Regions from separate parts of the Luteimonas sp. MC1828 genome, predicted to be linked through region 2. Evidence: predicted binding sites of a transcription regulator. Region 2 holds the regulator's gene; the other holds the start of a gene.
The links. Region 2 encodes sigma-54, which starts transcription at its own class of promoters, with help from an activator protein. Its sites were predicted from a motif close to TGGCACGNGCNTTGC; they were not measured.
Positions count from the first base shown of each region.

Region 1: glnA (type I glutamate--ammonia ligase) is a predicted target of sigma-54. The motif match lies at 3,823-3,837, and genes of this name have one in related genera.

Region 1 is NZ_JAEMNY010000001.1:2,007,360-2,013,938, reverse strand. It holds gene JHB91_RS09280 (tetratricopeptide repeat protein) at 1-1,310, shown strand, start outside; gene JHB91_RS09275 (YbhB/YbcL family Raf kinase inhibitor-like protein) at 1,324-1,932, shown strand; gene JHB91_RS09270 (META and DUF4377 domain-containing protein) at 1,955-2,770, opposite strand; gene JHB91_RS09265 (undecaprenyl-diphosphate phosphatase) at 2,850-3,644, opposite strand; gene glnA (type I glutamate--ammonia ligase) at 3,894-5,303, shown strand; gene JHB91_RS09255 (N-acetylmuramoyl-L-alanine amidase) at 5,663-6,427, shown strand; gene JHB91_RS09250 (YceI family protein) at 6,411-6,579, opposite strand, start outside.
Region 2 is NZ_JAEMNY010000001.1:1,516,581-1,523,159, forward strand. It holds gene murA (UDP-N-acetylglucosamine 1-carboxyvinyltransferase) at 1-96, opposite strand, end outside; gene JHB91_RS06945 (BolA/IbaG family iron-sulfur metabolism protein) at 96-332, opposite strand; gene JHB91_RS06950 (KpsF/GutQ family sugar-phosphate isomerase) at 460-1,467, shown strand; gene JHB91_RS06955 (HAD-IIIA family hydrolase) at 1,478-2,026, shown strand; gene lptC (LPS export ABC transporter periplasmic protein LptC) at 2,023-2,583, shown strand; gene lptA (lipopolysaccharide transport periplasmic protein LptA) at 2,564-3,085, shown strand; gene lptB (LPS export ABC transporter ATP-binding protein) at 3,085-3,804, shown strand; gene JHB91_RS06975 (RNA polymerase factor sigma-54) at 3,840-5,285, shown strand; gene raiA (ribosome-associated translation inhibitor RaiA) at 5,393-5,719, shown strand; gene JHB91_RS06985 (PTS sugar transporter subunit IIA) at 5,747-6,217, shown strand; gene hprK (HPr(Ser) kinase/phosphatase) at 6,214-6,579, shown strand, end outside.

The DNA.
Region 1 (6,579 bases), 490 kb from region 2:
AGCTGGCATTGCCGCACCTGCGCGTGGCGCTCGCGGCCATGCCCGGGGATCCCGCCACCCTGGCTGCGATCACCGCGGCCTGGCGGCGCAGCGGCGAAGTGGAGGATGCGCGACAAACACTGGACGCACTGCTCGCGACGTCGCCGGCCAGCGACGCGCTGTGGCGTGCACGCCTTGCCTTCGAGCCGGGCGGCCCGGGAGCCGACGCACTCGTCGCGCGCTGGCGCCAGCTTCGACCGGGTTCGATTGCCGCGATGGAAGCCGAGATGCTGGGCCATGTGGCCGCGCGCCGTGTCAACCCGGCCGAAGCCTTGGCGCGGGAAATCCTTGCGCGCCAGCCCGGCCATCCGGGCGCCGAGATGAGCCTGATCGAGGTGATGCTCGATACGGCGCCGACCGGGGCCATCGAGCGCCTGGATGCGGCGATCGCCGCGCTGGCACCCGGCGCGGACAGCCGCATGCTGCGTGCCCGGCAGGCGCTCGCGCGTCACCGCGCCGGCGACCGCGCGGGCGCGCTGGCGCAATGGATCGAACTCCACGCCGAGTCGGCGGCGGAGCGCGTGCCGCTGCACGCGCACTCCGCGCCGCCCGCCGCGTGGCCGGAACAAGCGGCGCCGCGAGCCGATGCCCCGGCCATCACCTTCCTGTTCGGTGCGCCGGGCTCGCTTGTCGAGCGCCTCGCGCAACTGCTGGCGGCCGTGGTGCCGGACTTCCGCGACGACCGCTTCAGCTTCACCCCGCCGGACGACGTGTTCCAGAACCTGCCCGCGATCGCGGCGGTCGCGTCCGGCGAGCTCTCCGCCGACAAGGTCGTGGCGAGCTGGCGTTCGGCGCTGCCGTCGCGCCGCATCGACGGCGCGGTCATCGACTGGCTGCCGATCTGGGACAACGCCTACGCCGCGGTGATGCGCAGCGCGCTGCCCGAGGCGCGGCTGCTGGTGCCGCTTCGCGACCCGCGCGACATGCTGCTCGACTGGCTGGCGTTCGGTGCACCCACCCACTTCCGCGTCACGTCGCCCGAGGCGGCTGCGGAGTGGCTCGCGCAGGGGCTTGGGCAGGTCGCCAGCCTGCACGAACAGGACCTGGTGCCCCATCGCCTGCTGCGCCTCGACGACATCGTCGAAGACCCGGTCGCGGTCGCGGCGCAGCTCGGCGCGGCGCTGGACATCACCCTGCCGCCGCCGCCGGCGCATTTCTTCGGTGGGCGGCGCCTGGCCGCCGGGACATGGCGCGCGTATTCCGACCTGTTGGCCGACGCGTTCGCGCACCTGCATCCGGTTGCGCAGCGGCTCGGCTATCCGCTCGACTGATCCGGAGGATTCCATGCACATCGACAGCACAAGCTTCGCGCACGGCCAGGCCATCCCGGCGGAATTCGCGCTCGGCGCGCCGGGCGGCTTCGGCGGCAACCGCAATCCGCAGTTGTCGTGGCGCGACGCGCCGGCCGGCACGCGTTCGTTCGCGCTGCTGTGCATCGATACCGACGCGCCTACCGACGCCGCTCTGGTCGGCGCCGAGGGCGTCGAGATCCCGGTGGAGCACGCGCGTGGCGACTTCATCCACTGGGTGATGGTCGACATCCCGGCCGAAGTGCACGACATCGCCGCCGGCAGCTGCAGCGACGGCGTGGATGCCCGCGGCAAGCGCGCGCCGGCCGGTCCGGCGGGTGCGCGCCAGGGGCTCAACGACTACACCGGCTGGTTAGCGGGCAACGCCGACATGGCCGGTGACTACTTCGGCTACGACGGCCCGTACCCGCCGGCCAACGACCTGCGCGAGCACCGCTATTTCTTCCGCGTGTTCGCGCTCGACGTGGCGCGTCTCGGCGTTGACGAGCGCTTCACCGCCGGCGATGCGCTGCGTGCCATGCAGGGCCACGTGCTGGCCGAAGCCGCCACCTGGGGCAGCTACAGCCTGCACGCCGCGGCCTGATGCCGCGGCGCGCGTGGCGGCATCAGTCGGCCGACGCCTGCTCCGACTCCACCACCATGTCCAGCACGTAGGCGACCGCCGACGCATCCGCGGGCACGTCCTTGCGCGGGTAGCGGTCCAGGCGCAGCACGTTGCGGGTGCCCGGCTGGTGGTCGTAGCCCTCGATCTCCTGGAACAGCGGGCCCCAGTCGCCTGCGCCCGTGCGCAGGCCGGCGGCGTCGTACTGCAGCTCGCGGACCTGCAGGCAGCGATAGTCCGGCATTACCGGGTGGTGGCAGTCGACCCGCTCGGCGGCGACCTCGAGGAACACGCGCTCCGGCGCCACGCCGAAACGGGTCCGTGCCGTGGCGGCGCCGATGAAGACCAGCGTGTCGCCGACGGCGTTGACCAGCTCCAGGCGCGGCGGATCACCGGCGACCAGGGTCACCGCGTGACCGCCCGCCAGGCGCGTGCCCGCCTCGCGCTCCATCGCCATCAGGGCGGCGTCGGCACAGGCCATCTGCGTGCTGACCAGCTGCCCGACCGTGAGGCGCGCGCCATCGAACGTGGCCTCGCCGCCCATGCGGTTGCAGGTATTGCCGATCGCGATCCGGCCGTCGGCGAAGTCGAGCTGCAGCGGCTTGTCGGGATTGGCGAACAGCGCCGCGATGCGGTCGCCATCGGCGCTGGTCGCGGCGTCGAGGTGCCAGTGATAGGCCGCGAGTGCGTCGGCCTGGCCGGGCGCGGGCGTCGCGGCGTTGCCGACGGTTACGGGCGCGGCGGGCGGGGGCGCATCCTGGGGCGCGCGGGTGCAGGCGGCGAGCGCCAGCGGCAGGACAAGGACCAGCAGTGGCTTCATGGCGTGCTCCATGGACGTGGGTCAGTGTTCAACGCGCAGGCGCGCGGTGTGGGGTCGCGGCGGGGTCGCGGCGTGGCCGTCAGTCCCCGCTGGGCAGCCACAGCAGCAGGGCCGCGCCCAGCAGGATGCGGTACGCCGCGAAGCCGGTGAACCGGTGGTGCTCGATATAGCCGAGCAGCCACTTCACCACCAGGAATCCGGTCACCGTGGCGGCCGCGAAGGCGATGCCGACGTCGGCCCAGTTCTCGCCGCCGACCGCGCCGTCCTGGACGAGTTCCAGGAACGTGTAGGCGCTGGCCGCGAACATGGTCGGGATGCCGACCAGGAACACGAACTCGGCCGCCGCCGGGCGCCGGTTGAGCCCGAACAGCATGGCGATGAAGATCGCCGCCGCCGAGCGCGAGGTGCCGGGGAACACGCCCGCGACCACCTGCGCCAGGCCCACCAGGATGGCCACTGTCCAGGTCACGTGGACACTCTCCGGCCGGCGTTCGGCCATGCGTTCCGCAACCAGCATCCACACGCCGCCGATCACCAGCGCCCAGGCGATCGGGGTCACGGTCTCGGGCAGCTCCCAGCCCAGCAGGCGCACCGGCAGGCCGACGATCGCGGTCACCAGGAACGCGGTGGCGAGCTTCAGTGCGTAGTCGCGGTGGCGGGTCTCGCCCAGGCCGGTGGCCAGGGCCCAGATGCGCTCGCGGAACACCAGCGTGATCGCGAGGATCGCGCCCGCCTGGATGACGATGTTGAAGAAGTCCGAACGCGCGCCCAGCCAGTACTGGGCAATCAGCAGGTGCCCGGTGCTGGAAATCGGCAGGAATTCGGTGAGGCCTTCAAGGATGCCCAGCAGCAGGGCGGCCAGCGGATCGGTCATCGGAGCGGAGTTCCGTGAATGGGTGGCATGGCGCGCGGACACAATGCGCGGCGCGGCGGCAGCATAGCGGAAGCGTTACGCACCAATCAGGTGCACGAAGCCGTGTTTATCGATCTGTCTTGGTGCAATGTGTCACCAGCCCTGGCTGGAATCCCAGAAAATTCAATTACTTGCGGGTTGGCACGCGGCTTGCGTCGATCAACGGGTCAGGGTCGCCCGCGACCCATCCCAATGCCCCAGGAGCCCGCCATGTCCCTCGAACACGTCGAAAAGCTGATCAAGGACCACAAGGTCGAATTCGTCGACCTGCGTTTCACCGACATGCGTGGCGTCCAGCACCACGTGACTTTCCCGACCTCGATCGTCGAGCCGGCGCTGTTCGAGGACGGCAAGATGTTCGACGGTTCCAGCATTGGTGGCTGGCGCGGCATCCACCAGTCCGACATGGTGCTGCTGCCCGACGGCAACAGCGCGTTCCTCGATCCGTTCACCGCCGATCCGACGCTGGTGATCACCTGCGACGTGCTCGACCCGACCACCATGCAGGCCTACAACCGCGACCCCCGCGGCATCGCGCGCCGCGCCGAGGCCTACCTCAAGTCCAGTGGCATCGCCGAACAGGCGTTCTTCGGCCCCGAGCCCGAGTTCTTCATCTTCGACTCGGTGCGCTACGCCAACGACATGGGCCACACCTTCTTCCATGTCGATTCGGAAGAGGCCGCGTGGAACTCGGGCCGCGAGTACGAAGGCGGCAACACCGGCTACCGTCCGGGCGTGAAGGGCGGCTATTTCCCGGTGGCGCCGCTCGACTCGCTGCACGACATCCGTGCCGAGATGTGCAAGACGCTCGAAGCCGTCGGCATCGAAGTGGAAGTGCACCACCATGAAGTCGCCAACGCCGGCCAGTGCGAGATCGGCACCAAGTTCAGCTCGCTGGTGCAGAAGGCCGACGAACTGCTGACCATGAAGTACATCGTCAAGAACGTGGCGCACCGCAACGGCAAGACCGCCACCTTCATGCCCAAGCCGCTGGTGGGCGACAACGGCAGCGGCATGCACGTGCACCAGTCGCTGGCCAAGGGCGGTGTGAACCTGTTCTCCGGCGACGGCTACGGCGGCCTGAGCCAGACCGCGCTGTGGTACATCGGCGGCGTGTTCAAGCACGCGCGCGCCATCAACGCGTTCGCCAACTCCAGCACCAACAGCTACAAGCGCCTGGTGCCGGGCTTCGAGGCGCCGGTGATGCTGGCCTACTCGGCGTCCAACCGTTCGGCGAGCTGCCGCATCCCGTTCGTGTCCAACCCGAAGGCGCGCCGCATCGAGTTCCGCTTCCCCGATCCGATGAATTCCGGCTACCTGATCTTCACCGCGCTGATGATGGCCGGCCTCGACGGGATCAAGAACCAGATCGACCCGGGCGGCCCGAGCGACAAGGACCTCTACGACCTGCCGCCGGAAGAAGCCAAGGGCATCCCGACCGTCTGCCATTCGCTCGACCAGGCGCTGGAAGCGCTCGACGCCGACCGCGAGTTCCTCAAGGCCGGCGGGGTGATGAGCGACGATTTCATCGACGCCTACATCGCGCTGAAGATGAAGGAAGTGACCGCGTTCCGCGCCGCGACCCATCCGCTCGAGTACCAGATGTACTACGCGATCTGACGTTGGGGGTGTCGGGTGCGGGTGCCGGGTACCAAGGCCCTTGAGGGCTCATGTCCCCCGGCGATGGCCTCGCGGCCATCGCCTCCTCCTTGACTTCGCCCTCAAGGGCCTTGGCACCCGGTCCGCCGCAGCGCGCGGGGGTGGGAGGAGCAAAGGCTACAGCCCCCGATCTGGCGAATGCTTTTCGGTATCCGCGGGCTGCGCGGCGCCCCGAAGTTGCCGGGAGGCCTTCGCGGGGAAGTCAAGGAGGAGGCATCCGCCGCAGGCGGATCCGGGGGAAATGAGCCGCGAAGGCCTCCCGGCCACCACAGGGGCCCCGCACGGTTGCATTGCATCGCGATCACGGGTTCGATTGCCCCATGAAGAACATCAAACCTCTTGCGGCAGTCCTTTGCCTCGCACTGCTCGCCGGCTGCGCCCACCAGGCACCACGCAATCCGCTTGCCACCTGGGTGCCGTCGCCCAACCACGATGCGCGCCGCCCGGTGATCATCGTGCTGCACTACACCGAGCAGCAGTCGGTCGAGCAGAGCCTGCACACGCTGCGCACGCACAACAGCGGTGGCCCGGTGAGTTCGCATTACCTGGTGGGCGACGATGGCGCGATCTACCAGCTGGTCGCCGACAGCCAGCGCGCCTGGCACGCCGGCGGCGGCAGCTGGGGCACCATCACCGACCTCAACTCGGCCTCGATCGGCATCGAGATCGACAACGACGGCGTCGAGGACTTCAGCGGCGCGCAGGTCGATGCACTGCTGCGCCTGCTCGACGACCTCACCACCCGGCTGCGCATCGCGCGCAGCCAGGTGATCGGCCATTCCGACCTGGCGCCGTCGCGCAAGATCGATCCCGGTACGCGCTTCCCGTGGCGGCGGCTGGCCGAAGCCGGCTTCGGCATCTGGCCGGCCGACGATGCGCCGCCGGCGCCCGAAGGCTTCGACGCCCTGCAGGCGCTGCGCCTGCTCGGCTATCCGCTGGACGCGCCGGAGGCGACCATCCGCGCGTTCCGCATGCGCTTCCGCGGCGATGCCGGCAACGTGCTGGATGCCGAGGACCACCGCATCCTGCACGCACTGACCCGGCCGGACGGTGCCGGCCTGCTGAAGCCTACTTCGCTGCAGTGAAGCGGACGCGGGTCGAGATCGCGACCTCGTCCGGGATGGTGGCGGTGTCGGCCCAGTCGCCGCCGCCCACGCCGAACGCCAGGCGCTTGACCACCGCATTGCCCGCCAGCAGCGGCTGCGCACCCGGTGTCCAGGTAAAGGTGAGCGTCACC
Region 2 (6,579 bases):
CGTGGCGCACAGGATCGGCAACACGGCGTTCTTCGCCCCGGAAATGCGGACGTCACCCTCGAGGGCCACGCCGCCGGTCACTTCGATCTTCTGCATCAGGCGGTCCGCTGTTCGTCCGGGGTATGGGTGCGCAGGGCGAGCGCATGGATCTCGTTGCCCATCAGTGCGCCGAGCGTGGCATAGACCATGCGGTGGCGGGCCAGCGGCATGCGGCCGGCGAAGTCCGGATGCACCACCACGGCTTCGAAATGCACGCCGTCGTCGCCGCGGACGTCGACCTGGGCACCAGGGAGACCCTGCTCGATCAGCTTGCGGATGGTCTCTGCGTCCAAGGCGGTCGCTCCGGTAATGAAGGGCACGTGAGTCGGTTGCCGGAGGCAGGCGCGGCGTGTCGCCGGCCGCGGGGCAATCCGCGTAATATGAACACGATAGCGTAGCGGAAAAGGCCCCGCCCCGGAAATGCCCGACAGCAGCAACCAGACTCCCGGCGCGCTGGCTGCGCACGGCTTCGCAGCGAGCGGACGGCGCGTGTTCGCCATCGAACGCGATGGCCTGGCGGCGGTCGCCGCGCGCATCGACGGCGAGTTCTCGCGCGCCTGCGCGCTGCTGCTTGCCTGCCGCGGCCGCGTGGTCTGCACCGGCATGGGCAAGTCCGGCCACATCGCGCGCAAGATCGCCGCCACCCTCGCCTCCACCGGTACGCCTGCCTTTTTCCTGCACCCGGGCGAGGCCGGCCACGGGGACCTGGGCATGGTCACCGATGTCGACGTGCTGCTCGCCCTGTCCTACTCCGGCGAGTCCGACGAAGTGTTGATGCTGCTGCCGGTCCTGAAGCGCCAGGGCAACGCACTGGTGTGCATGACCGGGCGCCCGCAGTCCACCTTGGCGCTGGCCGCCAACGTGCACCTCGACGTCAGCGTGCCGGACGAGGCCTGCCCGCTGCACCTGGCGCCGACCGCGAGCACCACCGCTTCGCTGGCGATGGGTGACGCGCTGGCGGTCGCCCTGCTCGAGGCGCGCGGTTTCACCGCGGACGACTTCGCACGCTCGCACCCGGCCGGGGCGCTCGGACGGCGCCTGCTGCTGCATATCGCCGATGTGATGCATGCCGGCGACGACGTGCCGCGCGTGCACGGCGACGCCACCCTCGGCGACGTGCTGGTGGAGATGAGCCGCAAGCGCCTCGGCATGAGCGCGGTGGTCGACGACGACGGCCGCCTGCTGGGCCTGTACACCGACGGCGACCTGCGCCGCACGCTCGCCGCTCCCGGCATCGACGTGCACGGCACGCGCATCGCCGAAGTCATGACGCGTTCGCCGGTGACCATCGATGCCGACGCGCTCGCGGTCGAAGCGGCGCGATTGATGGAGACCCACAAGATCAGCGGACTCATGGTGGTCGACCGCGAAGGCCGGGTGGTTGGCGCCTTGAATATTCACGACCTGTTGCGCGCGCGCGTGGTCTGATCCGGCACCCATGCCTCCCGCGTCCCCCGCCACTGTTTCCACCGAAGTGCTCGCACGCGCCGCACGTGTGCGCCTGGCGTGCTTCGACGTGGACGGCACCCTGACCGATGGCCGCCTGTACATCGGCGACGACGGCCGCGAGACCAAGGCATTCCACGTGCACGATGGCATGGGCCTGTCGCTGCTGCGCCGCGCCGGCATCGCGGTCGCGTTCGTCACCGCGCGCGACAGCCGCGCCGCGGAACACCGCGCGCGCGACCTCGGCGTCGACGTCCACGTGGGCGTGAAGGACAAGCGCGCCTGCATCGAATCGATGCGCGAGCGGCTGGGCCTGGCTGCGGACCAGGTGGCGTTCATGGGCGACGACCTGACCGACCTCGAGGTGCTGGCCGCGGTCGGCTTCGCGGCGGCGCCGGGCAACGCCCATCCGTCCATCCTCGGCCATGTCCACTGGCAGGCCATGCGGCGCGGCGGCGAAGGTGCGGCGCGCGAGTTCTGCGACCTGGTGCTTTCCGCGATCGGTGCCGGCGGTGGCGCTGCCGGCGACATGCCGCAATGACCTGGCGCACGCCCGTCACCCTGGTGCTGCTGGTGGCCGCGCTGCTGAGTGGCTGGTCCGCCTGGCGCCAGCGCGCCGGCGACGCACCCACGTCCGTCGCCAGCCACCGTCCCGACTATGTGCTGCAGGATTTCGAACTGGTCTCGCTCGACAACGCCGGCAAGGAGGCCTTCACGCTGCGCGCGCCCTCGCTCAAGCGCGACCCGCGCGACGAGACCATGGCGCTCGAGTCGCCGGTATTCCTGCTGCCCGAACGCGACGGCCTGTACTGGGACCTGCGCGCGCGCACCGGCTGGATCAGCGCCGACAGCGAGGAAATGCGCCTGCGCGGCGACGTGGTGGCGGTCACCGACCCGGCCGGCGCGCGCGACATGCGCCTGGAAACCGAAGAACTCGATGTCTTCCCGGGCACGCGCCGGGCCCGCTCCAACGTTGCCGTGACCGTCAGCCAGCCCGGCACTACAATGCGCGGCACCGGTATGGAAGCCGACCTGGCCGGGAAGCGCTTCCAGCTCACCTCCAAGGTAAAGACCCGCTATGTCCCCACGCGCCGCTAGCCTCCTGACGGTCCTCGCCTTCGCGTGCGCGGGCTCCGCGTGGGCGAAATCCACCGACCGCAACCAGCCGATGGACATCGATTCCAGCAGCATGGACTGCTCGGTCGAAGATACCGGCGGCCCCTGCGTGTTCACCGGCAACGTGCGCATCGTCCAGGGCACGCTCGACATCCGCGCCAGCAAGGCCGACGTGCGCCGCGGCGGCGACGACATCCAGAAGGTCATCCTCACCGGTGGGCCGGTGCGGCTCAAGCAGCAACTCGACAGCGGTGGCGCGATCGACGCCAGCGCCCAGAACGTCGACTACGACCTGCGCACCGAGACCGTGGTCTTCACCGGCAACGTCGAACTCGTGCAGCCCGGGCGCGGCACGATGAGCGGCGCGCGCATCACCTACAACATGCGCACCGGCCATGTGCAGGGCGCGGGCAGCGCGACCGGCGGCCAGATCCGCACGCGCATCCTGCCCAAGGCTGCGCAACCCGCGCCGGGCGGCGGCTGATGCTGGTCGCCGAGGGCCTGCGCAAGCGCTACGGCCAGCGCGAGGTCGTGCGCGAGTTCGGCCTGACCCTCGACGCCGGCGAAGTCGTCGGCCTGCTCGGGCCGAACGGCGCCGGCAAGACCACCTGCTTCTACATGATCGTCGGCCTGGTGCCGGCCGACGCCGGACGCATCGTCCTCGACGGCCGCGACATCACCGGTGAGCCGATGCACCGGCGCGCGCGCCTCGGCGTCGGCTACCTGCCGCAGGAACCGTCGGTGTTCCGCAAGTTGAGCGTCGCCGACAACATCATGCTGGTGCTCGAGCTGCGCGACGACCTCGACCGCCAGGGCCGCGAGGCCGAGCTGGCGAAGCTGATGGACGAACTGCAGGTGGGCCACGTTGCCGGCCAGACCGGCGCCAGCCTGTCGGGCGGCGAGCGCCGCCGCGTCGAGATCGCGCGGGCGCTGGCCGCCAAGCCCCGGCTGATGCTGCTCGACGAACCGTTCGCCGGCGTCGATCCGATCTCGGTCGGCGAGATCCAGCGCATCGTGCGCCACCTCAAGAACCGCGGCATCGGCGTGCTCATCACCGACCACAACGTCCGCGAGACCTTGGGCATTTGCGACCGCGCGTATATCCTCAGTGATGGTGGCGTGCTCGCGCAGGGGGCTCCGGACGCGCTGCTGGCAAATCCCGACGTGCGCCGGGTCTACCTGGGGGATGCGTTCCGCCTGTAGCCGTCGCGCGTCGCCCGCCATGAACCGGGGACGCCGTGAAGCCTCGCCTGCAGACATCGTTGGGACAACAGCTGGTGCTCACGCCCCAGCTCCGCCAGGCGTTGCACCTGCTGCAGTTGGCGACGCCCGAGCTCGAAGCCGAGATCAACGCGGCTGTCGAAAGCAATCCGCTGCTCGACTGGGAAGAGCCCGCCGCGACCGGCGATGGCGATAGCGATGGCGGCGAGCAGCACCACGACTCCCCTGGCAACGACACCGAAGCCGCGCGCGATGACGACCGCGGCGACGACTCCTGGCAGGACGATGGCGACGGCGCGTGGTCCGGGAGCGGCGGCAGCGGCGGCAACGATGACGGCGATGGCGACGGCGACGCGTCCGAGCGCATCGCCCAGTCGGAAACGCTGCGCGACCACCTGTCCTGGCAACTCAACCTGAGCCACCTGTCGCCGCGCGAAGTCGCGGTCGGCGAAGCGATCGTCGATGCCATCGACGATGACGGCTACCTGCGCGAGCCGCTGGCCGCGATCGCGCAGGGCCTGGCACCCGAGATCGAGTGCAGCGAAGCCGAGGTCGCCTGCGTGCTGGGCAAGGTCCAGCGCCTGGATCCCACCGGCGTGGGCGCGCGCGACCTCGGCGAATGCCTGCTGCTGCAGCTGGCCGTCCTGCCCGCCGACACGCCAGGCCTGGACGGCGCGCGCCGCGTCGTGTCCACGCTGATCGACCGCCTCCCGCGGCTCGGCGTGTCCGGGCTGGCAGATGCATTGGGGTGCGACGCGGCGGACGCCGAAACCGTCCTGCACCTCATCCGCAGCCTCGACCCGCGCCCGGGCGCCCAGGTGGGCGGCATGCCCCAGGACACCTACGTGGTACCCGACTGCAGCATCGTCCGCCGCAACGGCATGTGGCGCGTGGTGCTGGCCGGTGGCAGCCACTCGCGGCTCACCATCCACCGCGGTTACGAGCAGATGCTGCAGCACGCCGCCGGCGCCGATGCCGGCTACCTGCGCGGCCGCCTGCAGGAGGCGCGCTGGCTGCTGAAGAACATCGAGGCGCGCGGCGAAACCCTGCTCAAGGTGGTGCGCTGCCTGGTGCGCGAGCAGTCCGGCTTCCTCGAGTTCGGCGCACAGGCGCTGCGTCCGCTCACCCTGCGCGAAGTGGCGGCGCAGATCGGCATGCACGAGTCGACGGTCTCGCGCGCGGTATCGCGCAAATACGTGCACACGCCGCGCGGCACCTTGCCGCTGCGGGCGTTCTTCGCATCCGGCATCGACACCGGCTCCGGCGGAGAAGCGTCCAGCACCGCCATCCAGGACATGATCCGCCGGCTGGTGGAAGCCGAGGACCCGCGCAAACCGCTGTCCGACGCGCGCCTGGCGGCAAGCCTGAAGGCCAGCGGCGTGCCTGTGGCCCGGCGCACCGTGGCCAAGTACCGCGAGGCGCTCCACATCGCCTCTTCGCACGAGCGCGTGCGTATCGCCTGAACCGCGATGCAACCTTTCCGGCCCTCCGGCCGTGGGTTAACCTGTCCATGACCATCGCGCCGTCGACTTGCGCGATGCTGGGTTCCCACCGAACGAGGAGGTTGCCGATGCGTATCGAGACCCATGGCCAGCAGATGGATGTCACACCTGCCCTGCGCGACTACGTCGAGACCAAGCTCGGGAGGCTGTCGAGACTCTACGATCCGCCGCTGGAGATGCGCACCCAGCTCAGCATCGACAAGCCCGACCACCTCGCCGAGGTCACCGTCTCGGTGTCCGGCAAGATGCTCCACGCCGACGCCCGCGCGGTCGACATGTACGCGGCGATCGATCTCCTGGCCGACAAGCTCGACCGCATGCTCGTCAAGGAGAAGAAAAAGCTCATCGACCAGCACCGCCGTGGCGGCAACCCGCTGCGCGAAGAAGCCGGCTGACGCCGAGACAGGAAGGACCCGGGGGGCATGCCTTACACCGACCTGCTGGCCGCGGAGCGCATCGTGCTGCTGGCCGCGCCCGGCAGCCGCGACCAGGTGCTCGACGCCGCCGCGCGCCTGCTCTGCGACGCCGACCCCGGGTCCCGCGCGGCGCTGGCCGCAGGCCTGCGTGAACGCGAGGCGGTCGGCAGCACCGCGATCGGCCACGGGGTGGCCATCCCGCACTGCCGCAGCGGTGCCCACGCCGCCAGCGCGGCGTTCCTGAAACTGTCGCCCGCCGTGGACTTCGGCGCGCTGGATGGCGCACCGGTCGACCTGGTGTTCGCCATGGGCGTACCGGTCGGCAGCGCGCAGCAGCACCTGGACACCTTGTCCGAACTCGCCGCGCGCTTTGCCGACGCCGAATTCCGCGACGCGCTGCGCGCCGCGCCCGACCTGCCCGCCCTGCGCAGCGTATTGCTGCGCGACGCCGCAGCGCCCGGGAGTGGAAGCGCATGAATGCCGCAATCACCGCGCGGGAGCTGTTCGAGCAGCTGCGCGAACGCCTCGGCCTGCGCTGGCTGGCAGGCCAGGGGGGCGCGGCCCGACAGCTGGAGACGGTCGACACCGTCGCGCGGCGCCCGTCGCTCGCCGGCTATCTCAACATCATCTACCCCAACAAGGTGCAGATCCTGGGCTCGGAGGAGCTCGCCTGGCTCGACGGCCTTGACTCGCGGGCGCGCTGGGAGACGCTCGAGCGGATCCTGCAGTACCGACCGCTGGCGCTGGTGGTGAGCAAGGACCAGTCCTGCCCCGAAGACCTCCGCAAGATGGCCGAGGAATCGGGTACGCCGCTGTGGTCCTCGCCGCGTCGCGGCCAC